Regions from separate parts of the Pseudomonas sp. Pmew2 genome, predicted to be linked through region 1. Evidence: predicted binding sites of a transcription regulator. Region 1 holds the regulator's gene; the other holds the start of a gene.
The links. Region 1 encodes sigma-54, which starts transcription at its own class of promoters, with help from an activator protein. Its sites were predicted from a motif close to ANTGGCATNNANNTTGCTNT; they were not measured.
Positions count from the first base shown of each region.

Region 2: AC4ANK_RS24860 (pilin) is a predicted target of sigma-54. The motif match lies at 8,388-8,407, and genes of this name have one in related genera.

Region 1 is NZ_CM176702.1:1,451,264-1,466,163, reverse strand. It holds gene mlaE (lipid asymmetry maintenance ABC transporter permease subunit MlaE) at 1-593, opposite strand, end outside; gene AC4ANK_RS06735 (ATP-binding cassette domain-containing protein) at 593-1,402, opposite strand; gene AC4ANK_RS06730 (KpsF/GutQ family sugar-phosphate isomerase) at 1,707-2,681, shown strand; gene AC4ANK_RS06725 (KdsC family phosphatase) at 2,681-3,220, shown strand; gene lptC (LPS export ABC transporter periplasmic protein LptC) at 3,229-3,801, shown strand; gene lptA (lipopolysaccharide transport periplasmic protein LptA) at 3,788-4,336, shown strand; gene lptB (LPS export ABC transporter ATP-binding protein) at 4,337-5,062, shown strand; gene AC4ANK_RS06705 (RNA polymerase factor sigma-54) at 5,245-6,738, shown strand; gene hpf (ribosome hibernation-promoting factor, HPF/YfiA family) at 6,814-7,122, shown strand; gene ptsN (PTS IIA-like nitrogen regulatory protein PtsN) at 7,134-7,598, shown strand; gene rapZ (RNase adapter RapZ) at 7,601-8,458, shown strand; gene AC4ANK_RS06685 (HPr family phosphocarrier protein) at 8,475-8,747, shown strand; gene AC4ANK_RS06680 (superoxide dismutase) at 8,920-9,531, opposite strand; gene AC4ANK_RS06675 (DUF2753 family protein) at 9,533-9,994, opposite strand; gene AC4ANK_RS06670 (class II fumarate hydratase) at 10,029-11,405, opposite strand; gene AC4ANK_RS06665 (hypothetical protein) at 11,398-11,793, opposite strand; gene istB (IS21-like element ISPsy14 family helper ATPase IstB) at 12,356-13,111, opposite strand; gene istA (IS21 family transposase) at 13,132-14,646, opposite strand.
Region 2 is NZ_CM176702.1:5,366,146-5,381,045, reverse strand. It holds gene AC4ANK_RS24890 (calcium-binding protein) at 1-3,146, shown strand, start outside; gene yacG (DNA gyrase inhibitor YacG) at 3,612-3,821, opposite strand; gene coaE (dephospho-CoA kinase) at 3,818-4,441, opposite strand; gene AC4ANK_RS24875 (prepilin peptidase) at 4,438-5,310, opposite strand; gene AC4ANK_RS24870 (type II secretion system F family protein) at 5,312-6,529, opposite strand; gene pilB (type IV-A pilus assembly ATPase PilB) at 6,532-8,226, opposite strand; gene AC4ANK_RS24860 (pilin) at 8,452-8,847, shown strand; gene AC4ANK_RS24855 (O-antigen ligase family protein) at 9,008-10,312, shown strand; gene AC4ANK_RS24850 (oligosaccharide flippase family protein) at 10,470-11,756, shown strand; gene AC4ANK_RS24845 (IS256-like element ISPsy17 family transposase) at 11,826-13,085, opposite strand; gene AC4ANK_RS24840 (DUF1523 family protein) at 13,188-13,733, opposite strand; gene AC4ANK_RS24835 (ATP-grasp domain-containing protein) at 13,853-14,851, shown strand.

The DNA of each region.
Region 1 (14,900 bases):
GAAACGCTGTTCTGCATGTTCGACCAGAAAGAACCGTCATAGACGCCCAGCCAATCGATCGCTACCCAGGAAGCGCCCCAGATACCGACCACACTGAAAATCATCGCCAGAATCGGCATCGAGATGAAACCTGCCCACAGGCGTGGCGCAACGATGTACTTGAGTGGATCGACACCGATCATCTCAAGGCTCGACAACTGCTCGGTGGATTTCATGTTGCCGATCTCGGCGGTCAGCGCAGAACCTGCACGCCCGGCGAACAGCAGGGCTGTAACCACAGGCCCCAGCTCACGCAGCAGGGTCAGTGCGACCATCTGGCCAACGGCCTGCTCGGAGCCGTACTTGGTCAGAATGCTGAAGCCCTGCAGCGCCAGCACCATGCCGATGAACATGCCGGACACCACGATGATGACCAGCGACATGACACCGACCGAATACAGCTGCCTTACCAGCAGTTGAAAACTGCTGCCCGCACCGCCGCGGCCAAGCAGGGCGTTTACCAGAAACAGACCGGAACGGCCCAGAACAGTAACAATATCAATGGCCGAACGCCCTAACAGGCGTACCCGGTCCATCAGTGACTTATTGCGCATCAGCGCTTCCCCAATAGATCTTCGCGAAAATCCAGCGCCGGATAGTGGAACGGTACAGGGCCATCAGGCTCGCCGGTCATGAATTGACGAATGCGTGGGTTGTCCGAGGACATCAGTTCTTCAGGCGTGCCCTGCCCCAGCACCTGCCCGTCACCCACTACATAGAGATAGTCGGCAATGCTCGCTGTCTCGCTGAGGTCATGGGACACCACGATACTGGTGATGCCCAATGCGTCGTTGAGCAAGCGGATCAGGCGTACCAGCACGCCCATCGCAATCGGGTCCTGCCCTACGAAGGGCTCGTCATACATGAGAATCTGCGGATCGAGAGCGATGGCCCGGGCCAGCGCGACACGACGCTTCATACCACCCGACAGTTCGTCGGGCATCAGTTCGACCGCACCGCGCAGGCCCACAGCCTGAAGCTTGAGCAGCACGATGTCGCGGATCATTTCTTCCGGCAGTTCAGTGTGCACGCGCAAGGGAAAAGCGACGTTTTCGAAAACGTCCAGATCGGTAAACAGTGCTCCGCTCTGAAACAACACGCCCATCTGCTTGCGAGCATCGAACAGATCACTGCGCGACAGCTCAGGCAGGTTCTGACCATTGACCCACACCTGCCCTTCGCTTGGACGCAACTGAGCCCCCATCAAGCGCAGCAAGGTAGTCTTGCCACAACCGGACGGCCCCATGATCCCGGTGACCTTGCCCCGCGGAATACGAATATCAACGTTATTGAAAATGCTGCGCGTACCGCGTTTGAAAGACACACCTTTCAACTCGACCGCATAGGCGTCATCAGGACTCATCTAAACTCCTTGCGATACAGCCTCCGCCCTCAGCCGTCGGTTCTTGGAGGCCGACCAGCTGTCCAGGCGCGCCGAACAGGCCGCGAACTATACCACCGCCGCCACCCGCCCCCAAGAAGAGAACCGAGCGGTTCAGGTAATCGTTGAATTATTCTGTACCACAATGTTATGGCATCAGGCGTGGATACAGACCCTCAAGTGCGTAGGAAATTCGTTTAAAAACAACACAACGACGATCAGACGTGAGGGAATCGTTCATTACCGCTATAATCGCCGCCTTTCAGCAGGCTGACCCTTTCCAGACATGAACCAATCCAGTGACCTGATCCAATCGGCGCAACGCACCATTCGCCTTGAGATAGAAGCCATACAAGGCTTGCTTGAACGTCTTGACGGCGATTTCGTGCGCGCGTGCGAAATGATCCTCGCCAGCAAGGGCCGAGTTGTTGTGGTCGGCATGGGCAAGTCCGGACACATCGGCAACAAGATTGCCGCCACACTGGCGAGCACGGGCACTACCTCTTTTTTCGTGCATCCAGCTGAAGCCAGTCATGGCGACATGGGCATGATCACCCGCGATGACATTATCCTGGCCCTGTCGAACTCCGGCAGCACCCACGAGATCGTGACCCTGCTGCCACTGATCAAGCGTCTGGGCATAAAGATGATCAGCCTGACCGGCGACCCCGAGTCCATTCTGGCCAAGGCTGCCGACATCAATCTCAACGCTCATGTCGTGCACGAGGCCTGCCCGCTCAATCTGGCACCGACCTCTTCGACCACCGCCGCACTGGTCATGGGCGACGCGCTGGCCGTGGCGCTGCTGGACGCACGGGGTTTCACCGCTGAAGACTTTGCATTCTCCCATCCGGGTGGCGCGCTGGGCCGTCGCCTGTTGCTCAAGGTCGAGAATGTCATGCACTGCGGCGACGCACTGCCCAGCGTTCAACGCGGCACGCTGCTCAGGGATGCGCTGCTGGAAATGACCCGCAAGGGCCTGGGCATGACCGCGATTGTCGAAGCTGACGGCACACTGGCCGGTATCTTCACCGACGGCGATTTGCGCAGAACGCTGGACCGCCCCGTCGATATTCGCCAGACCATCATTGATGAAGTCATGACCCTTCACGGCAAGACGGCCCATGCAGAAATGCTGGCCGCCGAAGCGCTGAAAATCATGGAGGACAACAAAATCAGTGCGCTTGTTGTCGTAGACCAGTACGACCGGCCGGTTGGCGCGTTCAACTTGCAGGATCTTTTGCGCGCAGGCGTCATGTAATGGAAACCGAAACGATGACCCAGGACCTCATGCAACGCGGCAAGGCTATCAAGCTGGCCGTTTTCGACGTCGATGGCGTACTGACCGACGGCCGCCTTTACTTCATGGAAGATGGCCGCGAGATCAAGACATTCAACACTCTCGACGGCCAAGGCATAAAAATGCTGATAGCCTCAGGCGTCACAACAGCCATTATCAGCGGCCGCAAGACTGCGATAGTCGAGCGCCGGGCAAAGAGCCTGGGCATTGAACACCTGTTTCAGGGACGTGAAGACAAGTTGGTAGTACTGGACAAACTGCTCGCAGAACTCCAGCTTGGTTACGAACAAGTCGCCTATCTGGGTGATGATCTGCCAGACTTGCCAGTCATCAGGCGCGTCGGTCTGGGCATGGCGGTTGCCAATGCCGCGAGTTTTGTACGCGAGCATGCACATGGAATAACCAGAGCGCGGGGCGGCGAAGGTGCGGCACGCGAATTCTGCGAACTGATTCTGAGTGCGCAAGGCAACCTTGAAGCGGCTCACTCCGTCTATTTATAGAAGCCATTATGTTCACTAAAAAAATTCGCAAGTTCCTGCTGCTCGGGGTACTGGCGCTGCTGCTGGCAGCGGTCGGTTACTGGAACATCAGCCCGGAAAGTTTTATGGATCAGCCGGTGTCGACCGTTGACGACACGGTCATCGACTACTATGCGATCAATGCCCACAGCGTGCAGTACCTGCCCGATGGCACGCTTCAGTACGACATGACCTCCGACAAGGTCGAGCACGTGAAAGCCACTGACGTGACCCTGTTGACCACGCCCGACCTGCACATGTACCGCGGTGGCGAGTTTCCATGGCACGTACAGAGCAAGAAAGGCGAAGTTTCGTCCGGCGGCGACCAGGTCGAGCTGATCGATTCCGTTCGTGTCGAGCGTACCGATGAAAAACAACGTACGACTATTATCACTACCAGTCGAATGACCGTATTCCCTCAGAAGCAATATGCGCAGACCGAGCAAGACGTTAGAATCGACGGCGCCGGCGGTGTGACTACGGCCAAGGGAATGAAAGCATATTTGAAAGACAGCAGGATGGACCTGCTGTCCAACGTAAGAGGACAGTATGAGGCTCGTTAAAACTCTTCCTTTATTGCTCGGCCTGGGCGCAGCACTGGGAAGCGCGAGCGCCTGGTCCCTGCCAACCGACCGCGATCAGCCGATCCACATCCAGTCTGACGATGCTCAGCTCGATGACAAGAAAGGCGTAGCAACCTACAAGGGCAACGTCATCATCACCCAGGGCTCGATGAAGATCACCGGTAACACTGTGACGATCACGCGTAATGCCCAGGGCGAAGTGGATGTGTTCACCTCTGTCGGCAATCTGGCCTATTACGAGCAGAAGCCTGCCGTAGACAAACCGATTGTGCAGGCCTATGCCGTCACTATTCAGTACTACGCCGGGCAGGACCGTATCGTCCTCATCGACAAGGCCAAGGTCATCAATGATGGCAATACTTCCGAAGGCGAGAAAATCGTTTATGACACGGTCAGACAGGTCGTCAGCGCCGGTCGGGCCAATGGCGGTGCCAAGGTGACCACACCACGTCCGCGTATCGACATGGTCATCCAGCCGAAAAAGAAAACCGACCAACCTCAGAAGGCCCAGTAAATGGCGACGCTCAAAGCCCAGCATCTGGCTAAAAGCTACAAAAGCCGGCAGGTCGTGCGCGATGTGAGCATTTCCATCGACAGCGGCCAGATCGTCGGCCTGCTGGGCCCCAACGGTGCCGGCAAGACCACCTGCTTCTACATGATCGTAGGTCTGGTCCAGGCTGATCAGGGTCGCGTGCTGATTGACGATCTGGATGTCAGCCATCAACCCATGCACGGTCGCGCCCGAGCCGGCATCGGCTACCTGCCGCAGGAAGCCTCGATTTTCCGCAAGCTTTCAGTGTCCGACAACATCATGGCGATTCTCGAGACCCGCAAGGAACTCGATGCCGGAGCACGCCGCAAGGAGCTCGAAAGCCTCTTGCAGGAGTTTCACATCACCCACATTCGCGACAACCTGGGCATGAGCCTGTCGGGCGGCGAGCGCCGCCGCGTGGAAATTGCCCGCGCCCTGGCCACTGCGCCGAAATTCATCCTGCTGGATGAACCTTTCGCAGGCGTAGACCCTATTTCGGTAGGTGATATCAAGCAGATCATTCACCACCTCAAGGCCAAGGGTATCGGCGTACTGATCACCGACCACAACGTCCGTGAAACGCTGGACATCTGCGAAACTGCCTACATCGTCAACGATGGACAGCTGATCGCAGAAGGCGATTCCGAGACCATTCTGGCGAATCAACTGGTGAAAGAGGTCTACCTCGGCCACGAATTCCGCCTTTAATCGACTGCCCTTTGCGCTTAGCGGCCGATTGATGCCAGTGCAGTGTGTTGACAATATTTTATTTGTCATACCACTCTAGGCAAAGGTACAGGTTTCAGGCATATAATTTGCTTAAGTTGGCGCTCCGGCGCCTGTAGTAGATGGCGCATGAGCGCCGGCGAATAAGGTGTTTAGCCCCTGCCATGAAACCATCGCTAGTCTTGAGAATGGGCCAGCAGCTGACGATGACACCGCAGCTGCAACAGGCAATCCGCTTACTCCAGCTTTCCACACTGGACCTCCAGCAGGAGATCCAGGAGGCGCTGGAATCGAACCCCATGCTGGAACGGCAGGAAGAAGGCGACGACTTCGACAACTCCGACCCGCTTGCCGACAACATCGAACAAAAGCCCAACCCCGACGTTCAGGAACCGACCTACCAGGAATCCGCGCCTACCGTGGATAACCTTGAAGACGGCGAATGGAACGAGCGCATTCCCAACGAACTGCCCGTCGATACCGCATGGGAAGACATCTACCAGACCAGCGCCAGCAGCCTGCCAAGCAACGATGATGACGAGTGGGACTTCACCACACGCACATCTGCAGGCGAAAGCCTGCAAAGCCACCTGCTGTGGCAATTGAACGTCGCCCCGATGTCCGACAAGGACCGCCTGGTGGCGGTTACGCTGATCGACTGCATCAACAACCAGGGCTATCTGGACGAAACCCTCGAGGAGATTCTCGAGTCTTTCGATCCCGAGCTGGACATCGAACTCGACGAAATCGAAGCCGTACTGCACCGCATCCAGCAGTTTGAGCCGGCAGGCATCGGCGCCCGAAACCTGAGCGAATGCCTGCTCCTGCAGCTTCGCCAGTTGCCAGCCAAAACACCTTGGCTGATGGAAGCGCAACGGTTGGTCACCGACTACATCGACCTGCTGGGAAGTCGCGATTACGGCCAGTTGATGCGGCGCATGAAGCTCAAGGAAGACGAGCTGCGCCAGGTCATCGAGCTGGTCCAGAGCCTCAACCCGCGCCCTGGCTCACAAATCGAATCCACAGAAGCCGAGTACGTCATTCCCGATGTAATCGTGCGCAAGGACAACGAGCGCTGGCTGGTCGAGCTCAATCAGGAGTCCGTACCGCGCCTGCGCGTCAATCCGCAATACGCAGGTTTTGTACGCCGGGCCGATACCAGCGCAGACAACACCTTCATGCGCAATCAGTTGCAAGAGGCGCGCTGGTTCATCAAGAGCCTGCAAAGCCGCAACGAGACACTGATGAAGGTCGCCACCCAGATCGTCGAACATCAGCGCGGCTTTCTTGAGTACGGCGACGAGGCGATGAAGCCGCTTGTCCTGCACGACATTGCCGAGGCAGTGGGCATGCATGAATCGACCATCTCGCGCGTGACCACCCAGAAGTTCATGCACACGCCACGCGGCATTTACGAGCTGAAATACTTCTTCTCGAGCCATGTGAGCACTTCCGAGGGCGGTGAATGCTCGTCCACGGCAATTCGCGCAATCATCAAAAAACTGGTTGCGGCGGAAAATCAGAAAAAGCCGTTGAGTGATAGCAAGATCGCTGGTTTACTGGAGGCACAAGGCATTCAAGTAGCCCGTCGCACAGTCGCCAAGTACCGCGAGTCACTCGGGATAGCGCCTTCCAGTGAGCGTAAGCGGCTGATGTGATGCAGGCCCAGCCACAGCGTCCCAGAGACAGGCGCCATGCCTGCCTCTTTATGCACTGGCAAAGGAGAAAGCTGTATGCAAGTCAACATCAGTGGACACCAACTGGAAGTGACCAAACCCCTTCGTGAATACGTTGAGCTCAAGCTCAAAAAGCTCGAGGGGCATTTTGACAAGATTACCAACGTGCAGGTCACGATGACGGTCGAAAAGCTCAAGCAGAAGATCGAAGCCACGTTGCACATCCATGGTGGAGAGGTCGTTGCCAATGCTGAACATGACGACATGTATGCTGCCATCGACCTGCTCACTGACAAGCTAGACCGACAATTGCTCAAGCATAAGGAAAAGCAGCAAAGCATCCTCAAAGGTGCGGCCGCTCGCTAACGCCCATTTAAATGATCCGAATCGAAAATATCCTGACCCCCGGCCGCTCCCTTGTGAACGTGCCGGGTGGCAGTAAAAAGCGTGTACTCGAAGAAATTGCCAACCTGATCGGTCGTGAAGTACCGGGCATGGTTCCGGACACAGTATTCGCAAGTCTTGTTGCCCGCGAAAAACTGGGTTCAACCGGTTTCGGCAACGGTATTGCCATCCCTCATTGCCGCCTTGCTGACTGCAGCGAGCCTGTCAGTGCAGTCATTCACCTCGCTACCCCCGTGGATTTCGACGCCATCGATGGCGCGCCGGTTGACCTGCTGTTTGTATTGCTGGTCCCGCAAGCCGCTACTGATGAGCACCTGGAGTTATTGCGCCAGATCGCCAGCATGCTTGATGACAAAGATGTGCGTAAGCGCCTGCGCAGTGCCAAAAGTGCCGAAGCGCTTTATCAAGTGGTGCTGGACGTGCAGAACGGAAACTGAACATGCGCATGATCATCGTCAGCGGCCGTTCCGGCTCGGGTAAAAGTACAGCCCTCGACGTGCTGGAAGACAACGGTTTTTACTGTGTCGACAACCTGCCTGCCGGACTGCTGCCGGAACTGGCCGAGCGAGCGCTGATCAATACTGAACTGGCCGAGCCCTTGCTGGCGGTGTCCATCGATGCGCGAAACCTGCCCAGTCACCTGACCCGCTTTCCGCAAATGCTGGATGAAGTCCGCTCACGCAACATCCAGTGCGACGTGCTTTACCTTGATGCGGATGAAGCAACCCTTCTCAAACGCTTCTCGGAAACCAGGCGTCGTCATCCTTTGAGCACGGCAGATCGTTCGCTTGCCGAGGCGATACGCGACGAGACAACGCTGCTGGGCCCGATCATCGATCTGGCCGACCTGAAAATCAACACCACCCACCTGAACCTCTATCAGTTGCGCGACGCACTCAAGCTTCGCCTGCTGAACAAGCCCGAGCCAGGCACTGCGTTTCTGATCGAATCCTTTGGTTTCAAGCGTGGCATGCCCGTCGACGCAGATCTGGTATTCGATGTGCGCTGCCTGCCCAACCCGTACTGGAAGCCTGAACTGCGCGACCATTCCGGGCTTGAACAACCGGTTATCGACTACCTGTCGGTGCAACCCGATGTTGAAGAGATGTTTCAGGACATCTTCGCTTATCTGAACAAATGGTTGCCCCGGTTTGCAGCCAGCAACCGTTCTTACGTTACCATTGCCATTGGCTGCACCGGCGGACATCACCGCTCCGTCTACCTGACCGAACGGCTCGGCCAGGTCTTGCAACAATCACTCAAGAACGTTCAGGTTCGCCACCGCGACCTTAGCTGAAAGGATTTTCACTGCGATGCCCGCTCGTCAAATCACCATCATCAACAAATTGGGCCTGCATGCCCGCGCTGCCGCCAAATTCGTCAGCGTCGCAGGCAAGTTCCCTTGCACGATCAGGGTTGGCCGCTCTGAGCAGACCATGGTCGATGGTAAAAGCATCATGGCCGTGATGATGCTGGCGGCAGGCAAAGGCACCGAAATCCATCTGAAAACCGAAGGCGAATTCGAGCAGGAAGCGCTCGATGGCCTGGTTGAACTGATCAACAACAAGTTTGATGAGGGCGAGTAAGCCCTCAAATACGCCCCTTCCAAGGTCACCAGCAGTGCATCCGCAACCAAGCAATCAGTAACGACATACCTGCCAACAGCAGCCCGGTGCCTACGACGAGCCGCAACAACCGCACACCGCTGAGAGCGAATATTCCTGAGCGCATAAGCTGCCTTGAGCCCGGTTACGGGAGTCAGGCCAGAGCGGCCTGATAACGTCGAGACACTTCATACCAATTGATCACGTTGTAGAACGCGTTGATGTATTCGGGGCGACGGTTCTGATAGCGCAGGTAGTAAGCGTGCTCCCATACATCCAGACCCAGAATCGGCGTATTGCCATTCATCAACGGGCTGTCCTGATTACCGCTGCTTTCAACCACCAGCTTTTTGTCGGGGGTGACGCTCAGCCATGCCCAGCCGCTGCCGAAACGGGTCAATGCGGCTTTGGTAAACGCTTCCTTGAATCTGTCGTAGCCACCCAGCTGCTCGTCGATGGCCAAAGCGACAGGGCCTTTGGGCAAACCGCCTCCGCCTGGCACCATCACCTCCCAGAACAACGAATGATTCGCGTGACCGCCACCCTGGTTGATGACCGCCGGACGCAGGTTTTCAGGCAACTGCTTGATGCTGGCCACCAGCTTCTCGATGGACCAGTCAGCAAACTCGGTGCCTTCGATCGCAGCATTAAGGTTGTTGATGTAGGTCTGGTGATGCTTGGTGTAATGGATCTCCATGGTTTGCGCATCGATGTGCGGCTCCAGGGCATCGTATGCGTAAGGCAGTGCAGGCAAGGTATAAGGCATTTCAATGTGCTCCGTAGAAAAGTCCGGAAGTGGCTGCCGAGTGGCGCTGCAACGATGAGCGCGTGTGCTCGCTGCTGCTGTTCAACAACCGATGAGTGCGCGGGTATTCGCCGTGTTCACTGATAAAGCTCAGCAACTCGGCGTAGGTTTTGCTGCTGTGGCGCAAGGCTGCCTCACGGAGCGCCGGAGGAAGACGCTGATCCTGCATGGTCCGCAACAGATGTTGATGAATGGCACACAGGTATTCAGCGCTTTCCTCAGGCTGATCGAGGCTCAGGTGCAGGTCCGCCAGGTTGTGGTGAGAAATCACACAGGCCGCGACGGCCTCGTCGACATCCGCCCAACGCTCGAACAACACTTGCGCCAACGCCAGCGCCTGAAGGTAAAGCTCGCGGGCTTCGACCCACTCGCCCAGATTGAAACAGCGATTGGCCTGCTCGATAGTGCGTTTCCAATGCTGCATGGTCATACCTCCAGGGGACGTTGGCTGGCTGGAATCAAATACCGCCAGCGGTGAGTTTTTCAGGGTTGAGCAACACTTCCAGTTCGCTACGTTGCAAATCAGTGTGCTCAAGGGCGACGTCAATGACCGGACGGCCCTGCTTGTAAGCGGTCTTGGCGATTTCGGCGGCTTTCTGATAGCCAATGATCGGGTTGAGGGCCGTCACCAGAATCGGATTACGCGACAGCGCTTCCTTGAGCTTGGATTCATTGACCTTGAAGCTCGCAATCGCTTTGTCAGCCAGCAGCCGACTGGAATTGGCCAGCAGCTCGATGCTGCTGAGCAGGTTCTGGGCGATGATCGGTAGCATCACGTTAAGTTCGAAGTTGCCGGACTGCCCCGCCACGGTAATCGTCGCGTCGTTGCCGATCACTTGCGCGGCAACCATGGCGGTGGCTTCCGGAATGACCGGGTTGACCTTACCCGGCATGATCGATGAGCCCGGCTGCAATGCCTCCAGCTCGATCTCACCCAGCCCTGCCAGTGGCCCCGAATTCATCCAGCGCAGGTCGTTGGCAATTTTCATCAGCGATACCGCCGTGGCCTTGAGCTGGCCGGATACCGCGACCGCGGTGTCCTGCGAACCGATCAACGCGAACAGGTTCTTGCCAGGTGCGAATTGCACACCGGTCAACGTGCTCAACTGACGACTGAAACGAGCCGAAAACTCAGGATGCGCGTTGATCCCGGTACCGACTGCGGTGCCGCCCTGTGCTAGTGACTGAAGGCTCGGCTGGAGACCTTGCAGATGCTCGACGTTGGCGCGAATCTGCTGTGACCAACCGTTGAGCACCTGGCTCATGCGCACGGGCATGGCGTCCATCAGATGCGTACGACCAGTCTTGACGAAGGCATGGACCTGCTCGGCTTTGTGTTCGGTCACTTGCACCAGATGGGCCAGCGCAGGCAGCAGTTGTTCGTGCAGAGCCAGTGCAGCGCTCACATGAATCGTGGTCGGGATAATGTCGTTGCTGCTCTGCCCGCAGTTGACGTGGTCATTGGGGTTGACCTCTTCGCCCAGCACACGCGTGGCCAGCGTGGCGATCACCTCGTTGGCGTTCATGTTGGTACTGGTGCCGGAACCGGTCTGAAAGATATCCACCGGAAAATGCGCCATGTAGTCACTGGCCAGCAGGTCTTTCACGGCACTGACAATCGCCCTGCTCTGCCCCTCGCTGATCTGCTCCAGCTCCAGGTTCGCCTGCGCTGCAGCCGCCTTGGCCAGCAACAGGGCACGAATGAATTGGCGGGGCATGCGTTGATGGCTGATCGGAAAGTTTTCCACCGCACGCTGAGTCTGCGCGCCGTAAAGGGCCTCGACCGGGACCTGTAGCTGGCCCATGCTGTCGCGTTCGATACGGGTATTACTCATCGCAATGTCCTTGCACCAGTTCAGAGAGGGAAATCGAGGGCTGTAGCACGCAGGTCGCCAGTTGATGAACACAGGCTTGCCAGCGCTGACGCCGCGCAGGCGTGGAGGCGATTGCCTGTAAATCACGCAGCGGACGCCAGGCCTGATCCAGACACAGGCAGCGCCAGTGCCACGGCAATGCCGTATCGCGTGCGGTGTCTATCAAAAGACGGAAAGTGGTTTCGGCAATCATGGGCTGGGGCGCGGCGGTAAAACGCGCCAGATAGCGCCCTTCGGCGAGGTAATGCTCGATCAGCCGAGGCTCGTCGGGCTCAAGGGCGCAACGAATCCGCAGACTCAATCCACGCCAGTTTTCCAGATAAGACAGCTCGTGCAGAACGGACCCCATGACCACAGCTCATCTTAATAATGATATTCATTATTAAATGATATAAAGAATCATTACAAGCGCGATCTTGAGCGAGTGCGTCATACACAGGTGCTGAGATGCCCGCTTTGCTGCCGGTTCCCGGCAGTTCGCGGACGAGTCCGCTCCTACAAAACCTGGATATCGCGGACCAGCGTAGGGCTGCTTCGGCCCGGAGGGCGTGGGAGCGGACTTGTCCGCGATAGGCTGCAAAGCGGCCTTAAAACAGGCCACCTTGGCTGTATCTGGTGCACCGAGGCGCTTGGTTTTGCTGCCGGTTCCCGGCAGTTCGCGGACGAGTCCGCTCCTACAAAACCTGGATATCGCGGACCAGCGTAGGGCTGCTTCGGCCCGGAGGGCGTGGGAGCGGACTTGTCCGCGATGGGCTGCAAAGCGGCCCTAAAACAGGCCACCTTGGCTGTATCTGGTGCACCGAGGCGTGCGAATTCCACGTCATCCGGACACTCAGCCCACCAACATCCGGACACTCGTTCCACGCTTATCCGGACAGGCAGTCGGAGCGCAGCGACGCAGGTTTGCATTGTTAGTCTGAAGCCCCTGCCGCCGTCAATTTCGTTGCGCGCCTGCGCATCGATTCACCCTTCAGTTCAATTCGATAAGCGCTATGCACCAGCCGGTCGAGGATCGCATCGCCCAAGGTCGGATCGCCGATCAACGCATGCCATTTGTCCACTGGCATTTGGCTGGTCACCAGCGTCGAGCGGTTGCCGTAGCGGTCGTCCAGCAGCTCAAGCATGTCGCGCCGTTGCGCGGCGGTAAACGGTGCCAGGCCCCAGTCGTCCAGGATCAGCAGGTCAGTCTTGGCGTAGCCGGCCATCAATTTGGCGAAGCGGCCATCGCCGTGGGCCAGGCCTAGTTCTTCCATCAAGCGCGGCAGACGCAGATAGCGCACGCTGTAACCGTCGCGGCAGGCTTTGTGAGCCAGCGCGCAGGCAAGCCAGGTTTTACCTACGCCCGTCGGCCCGCCGATGATCAGGTTCAGGCCATCGCGCAGCCATTGGCCGCTGCCCAGTTGCAGGATCAAGGCCTTATCCAGGCCACGCGGGCTGCGGTAGTCGATGTCTTCCAGGCAGGCGTTGTGGCGCAACCGCGCGGCTTTGAGGCGGGTGGTCAGGCGGGCGTCTTCGCGCTCGGTCAGCTCGCGATCGACCATCAGACCGAAGCGTTCGTCGAAGCTCAGATCATTGATATCAGGCGTTGCGTGTTGTTCGCCCAGCGACTTGATCATGCCGTGCAGGCGCAAGGTTTGTAGCTTGTCGAGCGTTGGATTCGGTAGCATTTCGAAGCTCCTTTCTCAGGTCAGTGGTAGTAGCCCGGGCCACGCAGGTTGATGTGCTCGTCAGGCAGCAGCGGCAGGTTTTGCTGGGCCAGCGGCAGGCGCTCCAGCCCTTGGCGCAGGATCGACTCGAGGCTTTTGTAGCTGCATGCGCCCAGTGCCAGCGCCCGCTGGCACGCGGCTTCCAGCCGCGCTTCGCCGTGCTGTTTGCTCAGGCGCAGGATGCCCAGGCAGGCGCGGAAGCCGTGTTGCGGATGGATTCGGCGTTCGAGGATGTAGGTGATGACGCCGGCGGTGTTAGGCCCGGTCTGCTCTGCCCAGCGGATCAGCCGTTGCGGTGTCCATTCGGCGTGCTCGCGGTGGCTCTTGGGCATGTGCTCGGTTTGGGTGGTGTGGCGGCCTTTGTGCTGCGAGCGAAGGTGGCTGGCCACGCGCTGGTTGGCGTGGAAGCACTCGACGGTCTGGGCCGTGAGCCGCACTTCGACTTGGTGCTTCACCAGCTGGTACGGCACCGAGTAAAAGTGGCCATCGACCTCAACGTGATAGTCGATATGGACGCGTACCTTTTTCCATTCGGCATAGACGTACGGGTGTTCCGGCAGGCCTTCCAGGGCCGGTTGGTCGATGGCCTCGAAGGCTGACCGGCGTGAGCCGGGCAGCTTTTTGAAGGGCTTGTGGTTGAGGCGATCCAGCAGTAGCGCGATGGCTGTGTTGAGTTCGCCAAGCGAGAAGAACTGGCGGTTGCGCAGCACCGCCAGGATCCAGCGTTCGACCACTTGCACGCCGACTTCGACCTTGGCTTTGTCCTTGGGCTTGCGCGAGCGAGCAGGCAAGACGGCGACGCCGTAATGCTCGGCCAGATCGCGGTAGCTGGGGTTGATATCCGGCTCGTAACGGTGCGCTTTAGTCACGCCACTGCGCAGATTATCGGGCACCAGGATCTGCGTTGTGCCGCCGAAAAAAGCAAAGCATCGGACGTGCGAGCCCAGCCAGTCGGGCAGTTTCTGCGACCAGGTGGCCTCGGCAAAGGTGTAGCTGGACGCGCCGAGAACGGCGACGAAGATCTGAGCCTGACGGATCTCGCCGGTTTGTCGGTCGATGACCGGCGCTGTTTGCCCGGCGTAATCGACGAACAGCTTTTCGCCAGCACGATGCTCCTGGCGCATGACCACGTCGACCTTGGCGGTCCAAAGGCGGTAGTGCTCGCAGAACCAGCTGTATTGGAAGCCTTGCGGGTGAGCGAGTCGATATTCCTGCCAGAGCAAGGCCAAAGTGACGCCGGGGCGGCGCAACTCCGCGTGTACCCATGCCCAGTCAGGCATTGGGCGCTGGTCGGTCGGCACTGGCACTGCCGGTGGAAACAGCCGTCGATTCAACTCCGCGTCAGAAATATCGATGGGCCACTGAAGCCCACTGGCGGCGAACCGGCAAAGGTAATCCCCTGCACTCGAATGGCCGATGGATAAGCTGGCGGCGATCTTGCGCACGGACAGGCCAGCGTCGAACTTTAGGCGTAGTACCTCTCGGATTTTACGCATGGATAAACGCTCCACGACGACCTCTTCGCTTCGAAAAAAGAGGTCGATAGTAGTGAATAGTCCTGCGTTGCTGCCTGCCTGAAAGTGTCCGGATGGCCGTGGAATCGGTGTCCAGATGCTTGTGGAATGAGTGTCCGGATCAGCATGGAATCAGTGTCCGGATGTTGGTGGAATGGGTGTCCGGATAGTCGTGGAATCCGCAACCGAGGCGCTTGGTTTTGCTGCCGGTTCCCGGCAGTTCGCGGACGAGTCCG
Region 2 (14,900 bases), 2.3 Mb from region 1:
ATGGCGGTGCCGGCAATGATCGTCTCGATGGCGGTGCGGGTGACGATACCTACCTGTTCGGCAAGGGCTCGGGTCAGGACACCATCTACTACGCCAACGAAAGTCGTGCGGGCAAGGTTGATCAAGTCAAACTGGTTGATCTCAATGCTGCTGATGTAAGTGTTGCTCGTGACGGCTATGACCTGGTCATCCGCATTCTTGGCACGACCGATACTCTGCGAGTTGTTTATCACTTTATGGGCGATGCAACAGCTGGCTATCAGATAGACAGAATTGCGTTCGCGGACGGCGGCTTCTGGGATCAGACCGCAATCAAGGCGCAGGTGTTGCAAGGTACTGAGGCTGACGAAACGCTGTCGGGCACCGGCAGTGATGACGTCATCTATGCGGCAGCGGGCGACGATTCGGTCAATGGGGGAAGCGGCAACGATACTCTCTCCGGTGGCAGCGGTGCCGACACGTTGAATGGCGAGGATGGCAACGATGTATTGAATGGCGGCGACGGTAAAGACTCTCTCTACGGCGGTAACGGTAACGACCAACTGGACGGCGGTGCTGGTAATGACATGCTGGACGGCGGCAACGGTGACGATACTTACCTGTTCGGTAAAGGTTCGGGCCAGGACAGTATTTACTACGCCTACGAAGGTCGTGCCGACAAGCTCGATACGGTGAAGTTGATCGACTTGAATGCTGCGGACGTAAGTGTGCGCCGTGACGGTAATGATTTGCTCATTCGTGTACTGGGTACCACCGATAGCCTGCGAGTGGTAGCTCACTTCACCAATGATGCGACTTATGGTTACCAGGTTGATCGAATCCAGTTTGCCGACGGCAATAGCTGGAATCAGGCGTCGATCAAATCTGCGGTTCTACAGGGAACGGATGCCGACGAGACGTTGGCGGGCACAGCCATTAGCGACAGTATTGACGCAGGTGCGGGAGACGATACCGTCAATGGTGGCAGTGGCGACGATACGTTGTCAGGCAGCAAAGGTGCAGACACTCTCAATGGCGAGGCCGGTGACGATCTGTTGCTAGGTGGTATGGGCAATGACACCCTGAACGGTGGCCTCGGTAACGACATCCTTGATGGCGGTGCCGGTAACGACCGTCTTGATGGCGGTGATGGTGATGACACCTATCTCTTTGCCAGAGGCGCTGGTCAGGATACGGTCTACTACGCCTACGAAAGCCGTATCGGCAAGCTCGATACCGTGAAGCTTACTGACCTTAATGCAGTAGACGTCAGTGTGCGCCGCGACGGAAGTGACCTACTCATTCTCGTATTAGGCAGTACTGACAGCCTCCGTGTGATGAGCCACTTCACCAATGATGCGACTTATGGCTATCAGATTGATCGCATTCAGTTCGCCGATGGAAGTTTCTGGGATCAGTCCGCCATCAAGAACCAGGTTCTGCAGGGTAGCGATGCGGACGAAACATTGTCGGGCACCAGCGGCAACGATGTTATCGATGCGGGAGCAGGTGATGACGTCATCAATGGCGCTGCTGGTAATGACACTCTGACAGGCAATGCCGGAGCCGATACGTTGAACGGTGGCGAGGGCAATGATGTGTTGCTCGGCGGCGCAGGGAATGACAGCCTCAGCGGTGGTGTGGGTAACGACTCCCTGGACGGCGGCGCTGGCAACGATCAACTGGACGGTGGCGAGGGTGACGACACTTATCTGTTCGGTAAGGGCGCCGGGCAAGACACGATTTACTACGCCTATGAAAATCGCGAAGGCAAGCTGGACACGATCAAACTTACCGATCTGAATGCTTCCGATGTCAGCGTGCGCCGTGACGGTAATGATCTCATCATCCGTGTGTTAGGCAGTACCGATAGCTTGCGAGTGGTTTATCACTTCCAGAGCGACGCGGCTGGAGGTTATCAGATCGACCGTCTCGTTTTTGCCGATGGCAGCGTCTGGGACCAGACGCAAATCAAATCTCAGGTACTTCAAGGCTCGGATAGTGATGAAACGTTATCGGGTACCTCTGGCAATGACGTTATCAGCGCCGGTGCTGGCGACGATACTGTGAACGGTGGTAGCGGCAACGATACTTTGTCCGGCGGTGCGGGTGCTGACACGCTTAACGGTGACGCTGGTAACGACTTGCTGCAAGGTGGGGCCGGCAATGACACGCTCTACGGCGGAGATGGCAATGATGTTCTGGATGGCGGTGCCGGTAATGATCAACTGAACGGTGGTGACGGAGATGATACATATCTGTTTGGCAAAGGCGCTGGCCAGGACACGATCTACTATGCCAATGAAGCCCGTGTCGGAAAACTTGATACCGTAAAACTTGCCGACCTGAATGTCAGTGATGTCAGTATCACTCGGGACAGCAGTGATCTGCTCATTCGCGTTAACGGTACAACCGATAATCTGCGCGTGATGAATCACTTCGCTGAGGACGCAACCAGCGGATATCAGATCGATCAACTGCAGTTCGCTGATGGCACCCTATGGAGTCAGTCGACCATCAAATCACAAGTACTGCTTGGAAACTCATCTGACCAGACACTTCGCGGTTACGCGAGTGACGATGTCATCAACGCTGGCGACGGCGACGATACTGTTTCCGGTGGCGCTGGCAAGGACAGCCTCTACGGCGGCAAAGGGATCGATATGCTGTATGGCGAAGAGGGGAACGACAGGTTGTATGGAGAAGCGGGCAACGACACTCTCTATGGCGGGTCGGGCAATGATGTACTTAACGGCGGTACTGGCAACGATAGCCTTATCGGGGGCGATGGCAGTGACATCTACGAGATCAGCATCGGCTCAGGGCGAGACGTTATCAACAACTACGACGTCAGCAGTGGCACCGACGTGCTGCAATTCGGTACTGATGTAAGCCTTGAAGACCTCTGGTTCCGTCGCAGTGGCAGCGACCTGGAAGTCAGTATCATCGATACCAACGATAAGGTGCTGGTGAGCAATTGGTACGCAGCTAATGACTATCAGGTGGATCAGTTCAAAACTGCCGACGGCAAAACGCTGCTGGATAGCCAAGTGCAAAGCCTGGTCGACAAAATGGCGTCTTTCGGAGTTGATGCAGGGGCCGAGCGGAATCTGACTGCCGCACAGCAAACTCAGTTAGATGCTGTGCTGGCTGCAAACTGGCAGTAAGGTAGGTGGGAAAGAGGTGTATCGGTTATCGATGCATCTCTTTTTCTGACTGATTTAGTGGTAGTCGTACTCAGATCGATCTGGGTAATAGAGTTGCGCAATGCGCTGACTTATTCGGTTTTTGGAAATCAAGGAGGGATTTATGCAAGTGGGAAACGTTAATGGATACGATGTTGTGTCTGAGATCTGGTGTGACAAGTGCGCAACAGAAGGCGCGCGTCGAGGGGACTTTACGGTTACAGGGGCAGATCCCGTGCCGGCTCAGCCCTGTCAACGGTCGAGTTGTGGCGATCCACTGGCGGAACTGAACAAGGTCAAGAAAAAATAGTGTCTCTGGTGGTGGGGCATCACAGCCGCTTGGAATCAGGCGGCTGTGTGATCGCCTTTTGTGAGCAATGCGGATCTCCGCCCCGGTCACTCCGGCGCCCGTTTGGCAGAAGCAGAGTTGCCTTCGCATTGAGGGCATCAATGCCCCCGGTGCGGAGCCTCCAGATCACCCGAGAACAATTCATCCTCAGCATCCGGGCTCACCGGAATCGCATGCTCTTCAGAAGCCCAGGCTCCCAGGTCGATCAGTTTGCAGCGCTCTGAGCAAAACGGGCGGCTCGGGCTGGCGGCGCTCCATTCCACCGGGGCATCGCAGGTTGGGCATTGGACGGTCATTGGTTGGCTCATGATTGGCCTCCACGCAAAGTAAGGTAAAAGTGGTGCAGCCGCTCGACTTCGCTGTTCAGCCAGGCGTGATCGCGGTCGTTGACCAGCACATCGTTGGCATGGCGCAAACGGTCTTCACGCTGGATCTGCACTTTGAGAATGGCTTCGACCTGCTCCTGGCTGGAACTGTCGCGCAGCATCGTGCGCTCTATTTGCAGGTGTGCCGGAGTATCAATAACCAGCAGGCGCTGCACCATGCGGTATTGCCCGGATTCGATCAGCAGCGGCGAAACCAGAATGGCATACGGCGATTTGGCCTTGGCCAGATGGCTGACGATTTCCTGATTGATCAACGGATGCAGCAGCGCTTCCAGCCAGCGTCGCTGCTCCGGGTTTTCAAAAATCAGCTTGCGCATCGCGCCACGGTCTAGCTCGCCGCTGGCCTGCAACACGTCTTTACCGAAGTGCGCGGCTATCTGCTCCAGCGCTGGACGCCCTGGCTCGACTACCCAGCGGGCGGCATGGTCGGCATCCACGGTGTCGATGCCAAGGTTGGTAAAGCACTGCGCTGCTGCACTTTTACCGCTACCAATGCCGCCAGTCAGGCCAAGAATCCAGGGTTTTTGATCAGGGTGAGTCATCTGAAACCGTCAAACTGCATGTAAGAGTCGGTTATTTGACCACCCCAGAGCAAAGCGATCCACCCCGCAATGGCCAGATAAGGACCAAAGGGGATCGGCGTACCGCTTTCAACCCTGCGCACGCGCATCATGATCACCCCAAGCACCGCGCCCACCAGCGATGACAGCAGGATGGTCAACGGCAGAATCTGCCAGCCGCCCCATGCGCCAAGCATGGCCAGCAACTTGAAGTCGCCATAACCCATGCCTTCCTTGCCTGTCACCAGCTTGAACAGCCAGAACACCGACCACAGCGCCAGATAACCGGCCACTGCGCCCCAAAGCGCATCGTTCAGCGAGGTGAACAGCCCGAACGCGTTGACGATGAGGCCCAGCCACAGCAGTGGAAGTACCAGAGAGTCAGGCAACAGCTGATTATCGGCATCGATCAGACTCATCGTCAGCAGGCCCCAGCTCAACACCAGCATCGCCGCCGTTTGCCAGCCGAAACCGAAATGCCAGGCGACGTAGGCCGATAACACTGCGCAGGTCAGCTCGACCATTGGGTAGCGCATGCTAATGGGGGCTTTGCACTGCGAGCATTTACCGCGCAGCAGCAGATAGCTGATGACCGGCAGGTTCTCCCACGGGCGGATCTTGTGCGCGCAGTGCGGGCAACTGGAGCCGGGGCGGTTCAGATTGAAGGCAGGCTGATCAGGTTCGGCGGGCAGGCCGAGCATTTCACGGGATTGGGCTTTCCAGTCGCGCTCCATCATTTTGGGGAGGCGGTAGACGACTACGTTGAGGAAGCTTCCGACGATGAGGCCGAGTAGGCAGCAGGTGGTGACGAAGGCCAGGGGAGAGCTGGCCAGGAGGTCGAGGAGGGGCATTTCAGACAACGCTTCCGAGTTTGAAGATGGGGAGGTACATGGCAATAACCAGGCCGCCGACGATGACACCCAGTATCGCCATGATCATCGGTTCCATCAGGCTGGTCATATTGTCGACCATGTTGTCGACTTCTTCTTCATAGTAGGTCGCGACTTTATCGAGCATGGCATCAAGCGCACCGGACTCTTCGCCGATTGCTGTCATTTGTATCGCCAGACTTGGAAATACACCCGTTGAACGCATCGAGAAATTCAATTGCATACCCGTGGAGACATCCTGTTTGACCTGGTTGACTGCGTTCCTGAATACGACGTTACCGGTGGCGCCGGCGACCGAGTCAAGTGCCTCCACCAGCGGGACACCTGCGGCAAAGGTTGTCGCAAGGGTCCGCGCATAGCGCGCGACGGACGACTTGAAAATCAGTGGTCCGATAATGGGGACTTTCAGAAGAAAGCGGTCGAGGCTGTCACGAAACTTTTGAGACTGTTTGTAAGCCCGCTTGAACATGAAAAAACTGACAGGAAATAACGCAACTATTGCCAGCCACCACTGTTGAACGACTTCTGAAAGGGCGATGACCATCAGCGTGAACGCTGGTAATTCTGCGTTAAAGCCTGCGAAAACAGACTGGAACTGCGGCACAACTTTAATCAGCAAAATACCTGACACAATAAAGGCGACAATTAATACGGCGGTAGGATAAGTCATCGCCTTCTTGATTTTGGCCTTTAGCCTTTCCGTCTTTTCCTTGTAGCTCGCCACGCGGTCCAGCAGGCTTTCGAGCGCCCCCGCTTGCTCTCCGGCATCGACTAGGTTGCAGAACAGGTCGTCGAAGTATTCCGGTTTCTTTCGCAGAGCCGTCGCAAAGCTGTTCCCTGCTGAAACCTCCTGCTTTAGAGAGCCGACCAGCGCACGCATGTTCGGGTTTTCTGCACCTTCGGCAATGATGTCAAATGACTGCAGCAGCGGCACGCCTGCCTTCATCATGGTAGCCATCTGCCGGGAAAAGAACGCGATGTCCAGCGGCTTGATCTTCTTACCTTTGCCAAAAATCGATACGGGCTTTTTACGTACTTTGGTGAAATTGATTCCTTGTTTGCGTAACTGAGCCTTCACGAGCGCGAGGTTGTGCCCGCTCACTTCTCCACTGAGTTTGCCGCCTTTCTTGTCCACACCTTCCCATGTGTAAATACTGACTTTAACTGCCTTGCTGGCCATGCTTAATCCTTGGTCACGCGGTTGACTTCTTCAAGGCTGGTAATACCTTGCATGGCCTTCGACAGCCCGGAGGTCCTCAAATCATTGAAGCCGTCCTTGCGCATCTGCCTGGAAATCTCCAGCGAATTGCCTTCTTCCATGATGATGCGTTCCAGTTCTGGTGTTTTCTTTACTACTTCGTAAATACCAACCCTGCCCCTGTAACCGCCGTTGCAATGCTCACAACCTACTGGGCCATAGATTTTAAACGTACCGATCTTCTCCTCTGGAAAACCCTCCTGGATGAGCGTTTCCCGGGGTATATCGAGCTCTTTCTTGCAATGGCTGCATAGCTTGCGCGCCAGCCGCTGGGCAATGATGAGGTTAATAGCCGTAGCGATGTTGAACGCTGCGACGCCCATATGATGCAAGCGAGTGAGGGTTTCTGCGGCACTGTTAGTATGCAGAGTAGATAACACCATGTGGCCAGTTTGCGATGCTTTAATGGCGATTTCGGCGGTTTCCAGGTCGCGTATCTCGCCGACCATGATTACGTCGGGATCTTGACGCAGGAATGCGCGCAATGCCTGAGAAAAGTCGAGTCCCTGACGCGGGTTGACGTTGACCTGATTGATGCCTTCCAGGTTGATTTCTACCGGGTCTTCAGCTGTGGAAATGTTGATGTCCACAGTATTAAGAATGTTCAGGCCAGTGTACAGCGAAACGGTTTTACCCGAGCCAGTGGGACCGGTTACAAGAATCATGCCTTGTGGTTGTTTCAAGGCCTCCATATACAGAGCTTTTTGGTCTGGCTCATAGCCCAGCGCGTCAATGCCCATCTGTGCGCTGGTCGGATCGAGAATCCGCATCACGATCTTCTCGCCCCACAGTGTCGGCAGCGTATTCATACGGAAGTCGATAGCTTTGTTTTTTGACACTCGCAGCTTGACCCGGCCGTCCTGCGGTTTACGCCGCTCAGAGATATCGAGGCTGGCCATGACCTTCAGGCGCGCAGCAATACGGTTGGCCAGATGGATCGGTGGTCTGGCCACCTCATGCAAAATGCCGTCGGTACGCAACCGCACTCGGAAGATCTTTTCGTAAGGTTCAAAATGCAGGTCGGACGAGCCGAGCCGTATCGCGTCCATCAGCATCTTGTTAACGAAGCGCACGACCGGGGCATCATCGGCATCACTCTGAGTGGCCAGTGAGGTTTCCTTGTCACTCGCAGGCTCGATGTCCAGGCCCAAATCAATGTCTGCCAACTCGCCAAGGCCGCTTTCAGTGTCAAAAAAACGGTCTATGGCAATGGTCAGCTTGTCATCTTCAACCAGAATCGCTTCAGTGTTCAGGCCGGTACTGAATTGTATGTCAGTGACTGCCTGGTGGTTGGTAGGGTCTGAGATGCCTATAAACAGCTTATTACCACGACGCCACAGCGGCAGTGCATGGTGCTGACGAATCAGCTTTTCACTCACAAGGCCTTTGGGCTGGCTTTCCTTGTCCAGGCTGGCAAGGTCCATGAAAGGAACGCCGAACTGATCAGAAGCCATTTCTGCCAGCGTCAGGCTTTTGACCAGTTTGTTCTGGACCAGATAACTTACCAATGAAATCTTGTCGCGGCGCGCCTGCTGATAAGCTTGCTGCGCAGCAGTTTCGGTAAGCAGCTCGGCCAGGACCAGTTGTTTGGCCAAACCGGTGAGGACAGCATCAGACATATAACCACCAGACACAGACAGTGTGAGGGTTATAGCTTAGTCGGGCGATGCTGCCAATTGGCAGTGAGGGATATGACAAAAATTGTCAGTTTCTGCTGATTTCTGAGGGCGCCCGCTCGTAAAAGACCCGAGTTGAAGTGGTGGGTAGCGCCTTGCTCAATATTGGCACGGGCTATGCTTGCCCAGAGTCAAGGCACTACCTTATTGACGCCTGGAGAAGTAAGCATGCAAACACAAAAAGGTTTCACGTTGATCGAGCTGATGATCGTTGTTGCGATCATCGGGATTCTGGCTGCTGTGGCCATTCCTTCCTATCAAAACTACACGTTGCGCGCGCAGGCCTCTGCTCTGCTCGCTAGCTTGGATTCCGCCAAGTTGGCGGTAGCAGAGAACTACTCCAACGGCTCGGCTCAAGCAGATGTGTGCGGTACTGGTGCTAGTGCTATTGCAAACTGCACTGGGTCTGGTGTGCTTTCAGTTAGCCGAACTGGTCCGGCTGTTACAGTTAGGCTCACACCATCCTTTCCTGCTGCAACAACCGTTGGTGGTAGTGTGACATGGGGATGCGTCGTAGTCCCGGTCTCGGCTGCACCTAGTGGCTGTACAGGGGCAGCCTCTTAATAACCAGTATGCTGCAACGAGAAAGGCGCTTGTGGCGCCTTTTTTAAATGCGTTTTAGTGGAATTTCATGATTTTCTTTCTCTACTGTTGTGCTGTTTTGATAATTAGTTCATGTTTTCATGATTTTTCTGGGCATGATTATCAGAGGGTTGCACAATTTTTGATTGGTTTTTCATCGCTTGTTTTGTGGTTAAAATATTCGGCTAAACAGTTAAGTTTTTGCACTATATCATCCGAAGTAAAATTATTTTTTTTTAGTGTTGTGGTGATGGGGTTCGTCTCCAGTTTCATGTCCCACCGTCCCCTTTGGGCGTTAACTGAACTGTCCGTCCTGCTGCTTTCTTGCGGTATCGGCTGCGCATTCGCTTTGCAAAGAAACGTTTACGGTACCCAACTGGATCGCGCCTTCATAGGCTTCGTCATCCTTATCTGCACTGTTAAAACAATGCAGTTTCTATCCGCCTCCACAGCAGCATTCCTCAGCTCCGCCCCAACCCTCGACACCGACCTCCTACTCGACGGCTTTTCCAACAAACGTTTCTACGGCCAATTCCAGACCTTCACTCTGCCCTTACTGGTGCTGCCACTACTATTGCCCTCCACACGACGCTCAATCAAGATCGGTTTGTTCTGCCTGACCAGCCTCTGGTGGATGATCGCGATCAGTGGGGGGACTCGCGGTACATGGCTGGGCATGGCCGCCGCAGTTGCAGTTGTGTTCTGCCTCGGACGTGCCGGACGCCGTTGGGCTGGTTGGCAGATGGGTGCGGCCTCGACGGGGCTTCTGCTGTTTACCCTGCTATTCAGCGTGCTACCAGGCCTGCTGGGTATCGAAGTCAGCAATTTCGCAGGCGACCGCTTGACGACCTCACTGTCCGCACGTGAAATCCTCTGGCAGCAAGCATGGGAAATGATCAAAGAGCGCCCGCTCCTTGGATTTGGTCCCATGCATTTCGCTGATATATGGAATGCCGTGGCGGCGCACCCACATCAGGCCATTCTGCAATGGGCCTGCGAGTGGGGGGTTCCATCGACGTTATGCGTGGCGGGTCTTGCGTTATATGGGCTGAGCACCACCGCGGTGCTATTGCACAAGCGTGCGCTGTCTCTTGAGCCTGTTGACCTGATGCGCTTGTGCCTATTCGCCAGTCTTGTTGGTGCCCTGACCCAGTCGATGGTCGACGGCGTGATCGTGATGCCCTATTCGCAACTGTGGCTGGCGATCATTGTGGGCTGGCTGCTGGCGTTACATAAGTGGCAAACGCCCCCTCGTCCTGCCAGTGTTGCGTTCAGTAGTGCATGGCTGGTTTGTCTGACGCTTGCCACGGGCATGATCCTCTATACCATCGTTCGAGATTTTCCGGACATGGATGCACGTAAACAGCAATTTGGTGAAGATTTCGGTGGTAGGTACCTTCCACGTTTCTGGATGCAGGGTGTCATCGCACATCCACCTGGGAGCTGATCCCGACGCTGTGCTAGCATTTTTCATATGACCAATAGCTTGATCCGGTGATGAATGAGCCTTTGAATTGGTACAGTGTCGCATTCAGGCGCATGTCATTCGTGGCAGCCAGGTCTCTTGTGCCGAATAAATAAAGCGTTTTTTTCGGAAGTATTCAATGTCTTCAAAGGTGCCTCTTCAAGGTACGGAAATTCCGTCGGGCTTCTCGTTATTTTCTTTATTGAGGAAAGGCAGCCCTCTGATCGTTCAGTGGATGTCGACGATTTACGGCGCTGCGGTGTCACTTGGGCTTTCAATTTTCCTGGCACGTAGCATGGGGCCAGATGCGTTTGGCGCTTACACCTACATTTATGTTCTGGCGATGTTTTTGGCATTGATCCAGGACGCAGGCATCAAGACCCTGCTGCTGCGCGAGAGAACATCCCCTACTGCTGCGCTGAAGACCTCGAATCAAACCCTGCCAAGCCAGGCGTTGCTGCACCTTGTAATCAGTAGCATTGTGCTGATGCTCGGCTCTTATCTGGCGTCTCGCTGGCTGGATGGCCTGTCATTAGCGGCCGCAGTATTTTGTTTTGGCGCAATGACGCTGGTGACCTGGTTATCATCATGGTTCAAAGGCGTCGGCGATTTTGGCAAGGACGCATTTTTTCTGATTTGCGCGCGGAGTCTGAGCGTGCTGATGATCCTGTCCAGCATCGCTATCTTCGGCCTGACACCCGTCGCGATCTTCTCTTCCTGGGGGCTCGGCCTGCTGCTGACGTTCGTTTGGTTTCGGCGAGATTTGCCCCCGCTGATCAAAGCACCCCTGATTTTGCCCGTATGGGCTTACCGCAGTGCGTTCGTCTTTCTGTTGCTAGACCTGCTTACAACGATCTACCACCGCGTAGACATCGTCATTTTGCATAGCGTGCTGGGTTATGTCCCGCAGGTAGGTTCCTATGCCGTTGCTTGCCGGTTGATCGACGGTGTCATGCTCCTTGCTACTCCTATCGCGTTAGTGATGTTCCGACGCATGCGACATCTAGCGGAAACGCCCGACGGTAGCGTTGATTTCAGCCGTAAGGCGATTCTGATTGCTTTTGCGATTGGTGCGTTGCTGGCAGGTATTGGCTGGATGTCAGGAGGGTGGGGAGTTGGCTTGCTTTTTGGTAGTGTTTATGTGGACGAAACGCAGCCGATCATGGGCTGGTTGTCGATTTCATTGTTGTTCGCTCTGCCAAACTTTGTTCTTACGCAATGCGCAGTTGCAACTCATCAAGAGCGTTTTTTCCTGGTCAGCGCTGCATTTTCGTTACTCGTTAATGTATGCCTTAATGCGTGGCTTGTTCCATTGCACGGGGCGCTGGGGGCTGCATGGGCAACTGTCTGTTCAGAGGCCATATTGACTCTCTGCCTGTTGCTTGGCGGTATGCTCGCAGTAAAGCACGACACGTCTGCTCAATAAGGCCCTCGGGGATTATCAGTTTTTTTGTGTTCGGGCTGGTAAGGGCCTGCCGTCAGGCAGGCCCTTGTTTTACCAGCTCGGTCTGGTAAATCGGTCTCCGTACAGGATCGCAAATTGATTCATTGCCACTTTCCAGTCGTGTGCCGCATGACCCCAGTTGGCGGTGATGTTGCGCAACCCAAGCCATATCAGTTTCGTCGCGGCCTCATCGGTCGGGAAGTGCCCTCGAGTCTTGATGATCTTGCGTAACTGGGCATTGATGCTCTCGATGGCATTGGTCGTGTAAACCACTTTGCGGATGCCCGCCGGGAAAACAAAAAACGGTATAACCCGATCCCAGGCGCGACGCCATGCAGCAACCACAGTCGGATACTGCTTGCCCCAGGGGCCCGCTTCAAAGGCGTTAAGCTCTTGCTCAGCCACATCTGCATTGATCGCCTGGTAGATCGGCTTGAGTGCTTTGGCCAGTGCCCGACGTTTATCCCAAGCGGCATAGTCCAAGCTGTTGCGGATCAGATGCACGATGCAGGTTTGCAGCGTCGTGGCAGGAAAAACCGCCCCCAACGCCTCCGGTATTCCTTTGAGGCCATCCGTGACGGCGATCAGAACATCTTCAACGCCACGAGTCTTGAGGTCGTTGAACACCTTCATCCAAAACTTGGCACCCTCGGTGCTCTCGATCCATATACCCACAATGTCGCGCGTGCCATCAGGTAATACCCCCAGCGCCAGATAAATAGCCTTGTTGCACACTAACCCCTCGTCCCGGATTTTGACCCGTAACGCATCGAAGAAGATCACCGGATACATCGGTTCCAAGGGTCGTTGCTGCCAAGCGCTCACCTCTTCCATGACCGCATCGGTGACTGAGCTGATGAAGTCATGGGACACGTCAGTTCCATACTGCTCAGACAGAAAAGCGCGGATCTCACGCACCATCATGCCCCGGGCGTACATGGCAATTATCTTGTCGTCGAAGCCTGTAAAACGGCGTTCGTGCTTGGGAATCAGGATCGGGGCGAAGCTACCATCGCGGTCTCTGGGGGTATCCAGGCGAAGCGGCCCGTCGTCGGTCAGAACCGTCTTGCTGCTTTTGCCATTACGCTGATTGGTCGACTCCTCAGGGCGCTCCGCGCCCTGAGGGTAACCAAGGTGGTGACCCAGCTCGGCGCCTAGCGCACGCTCGATCAGAGCCTTCTTGAACGCCATGGACGCGTCTTGAATGGCTTCGGCGCTCATCGGGCCTTTAACAAACTGCTCAATCAGCTCTTGGGGAATCGAGGGCAACTCCCTCGCTGTTGCATTGGCGGACTTCTTTTTGGTCGGCATACATGCACCTCTAGCTACATGTTATGCCCGAACACAAAATTTCTGACAGTCTCGGCCCTCGCCTTAAACTATCCGCCGAGGGCCGTAAGTCAGAGCTAAGTGCTAACGCACAACCCCATCAACCCGAGCCCGCCCTTTAAACCGCCTTCTAACCCCAACAACCACAATCACCACCAACAACCCCACCACCACAAAAAAGATCGTATTAAACACCGGAAACGGCTGATCACGGCTCGTCACCGCTTCAACTTCGGTCACGTTGGGAAACATCGACAGGATCGTTATGCGCCAGCCGTAATAACGAATCAGTGCCAGTTGCTGGGAATCACGCGAGTAGCCCTGGGCTTTGGCCTGGATGTCGGCGGAGTCGAATTTGAAGTACCACGGGAAGCTCCAGCCGGTGTCTTCGTTGCGGTAGACCACGACTTTCTTGGTGTCCGGGTCTTCGGTGTTGATGAAGTACACGTCGCGGGTCGGGCCGTCTGCCGGGTTTTCGGCGTTGATGACGCCGTCGGCGTCCATTCTTTTGACTTCCACGCCGGTGATCATCACGACATCATGGCGCGGCAGGACGTAATAAAGGCTTAATGCGCCGATCCCGAGTGCCACGAATACCACAAGCCAAATCGACCTTCTCAGCCACTTCATACCAGCGTCCTCTGTTTAAAATTGCGTGACTTTGCCCTAATCCGAACATTTCGAAGCAAAACAGTTATTACAAAATTCGACAAGGCCGTTGCAGATGGCGTTGTCTTCCGGAGATTTACATGATTTGGTTCCTTGAAGGGCAGTCCAGCCAGCGTGAAGTGATCATGGGCGCGCGCGATGCGCTGCCTGCGTCGGTGCAGATTATCGCCTCCCATCGCCAGCAGCGCTCCGAAATTACCGGGCAGGCCCATGTGGCACTGCAAGAGCCGGTCGATAATGAAGAGCGTATCGACTGGGTGCTGGAGACCGCTCGCTCGCTGGGCGTCCGGACTATCGTCGCCGGGCGTATAGGCAGCTTTTACGAAGCGCAGCGTGCACGTTTTGTTGCCGAAGGTTTGGACCTCGTCACGGGCGGAACGTCCCAGCAGACCTTCATGGATGTCGATGACAAGAGCCGCTTCACTGCGGCGGCCGAGGCGGCGGGTCTGGCGTGCATTCCGGGAATCGCCGCGAGCAGCGCCGAGGAGTTGCAGGCGGCTTACGATTCGTTGTCGGTGTCTGGCGAGGTCTGTATCAAGCCGGTGGTCGGGATTTACGGACGGGGCTTCTGGCGCTTCAAGGCCGATGTCGATGATTTTCGCTGTTTCGCCAATCCGGATGCGCGTGAAACGACTTTTCAGGCGTACCTTAACGCTTACCGTCAGGCCGAGGGCGTTCCGGCGATGCTGTTGATGCCGTATATGCCCGGCAGTGAATGCTCGGTGGACATGGTCTGTGAGCACGGCAAGGCGGTTGCCTTTGTCGGGCGGCGCAAGGTAGGGCTGAATCAGACCTTCGAGCGTGACAGCGAGGCGGTGCAACTGGCGGTGCGCGCAGCGGAGCATTTTGCCTGCGACGGGCTGATCAATGTACAGACCCGTGACGACGCTGACGGCAAGCCGCGTTTGCTGGAAATCAACCCGCGTTACTCCGGCGGGATCGGTTATACGCGTGAAACCGGCGTCAACCTGCCGGGTATTTTTGCGACACGCCGTCTCGGCTTGAAAGAACCGGAAACACATTGGCTTGAGGATATCCGCGTGAAGGCCATCACGGTCGCTGTACGGGCCACGGTTTGATCGGGATAATAGATTTTTGCTATCACTAATCGCTCTTATCAGGGAGGAT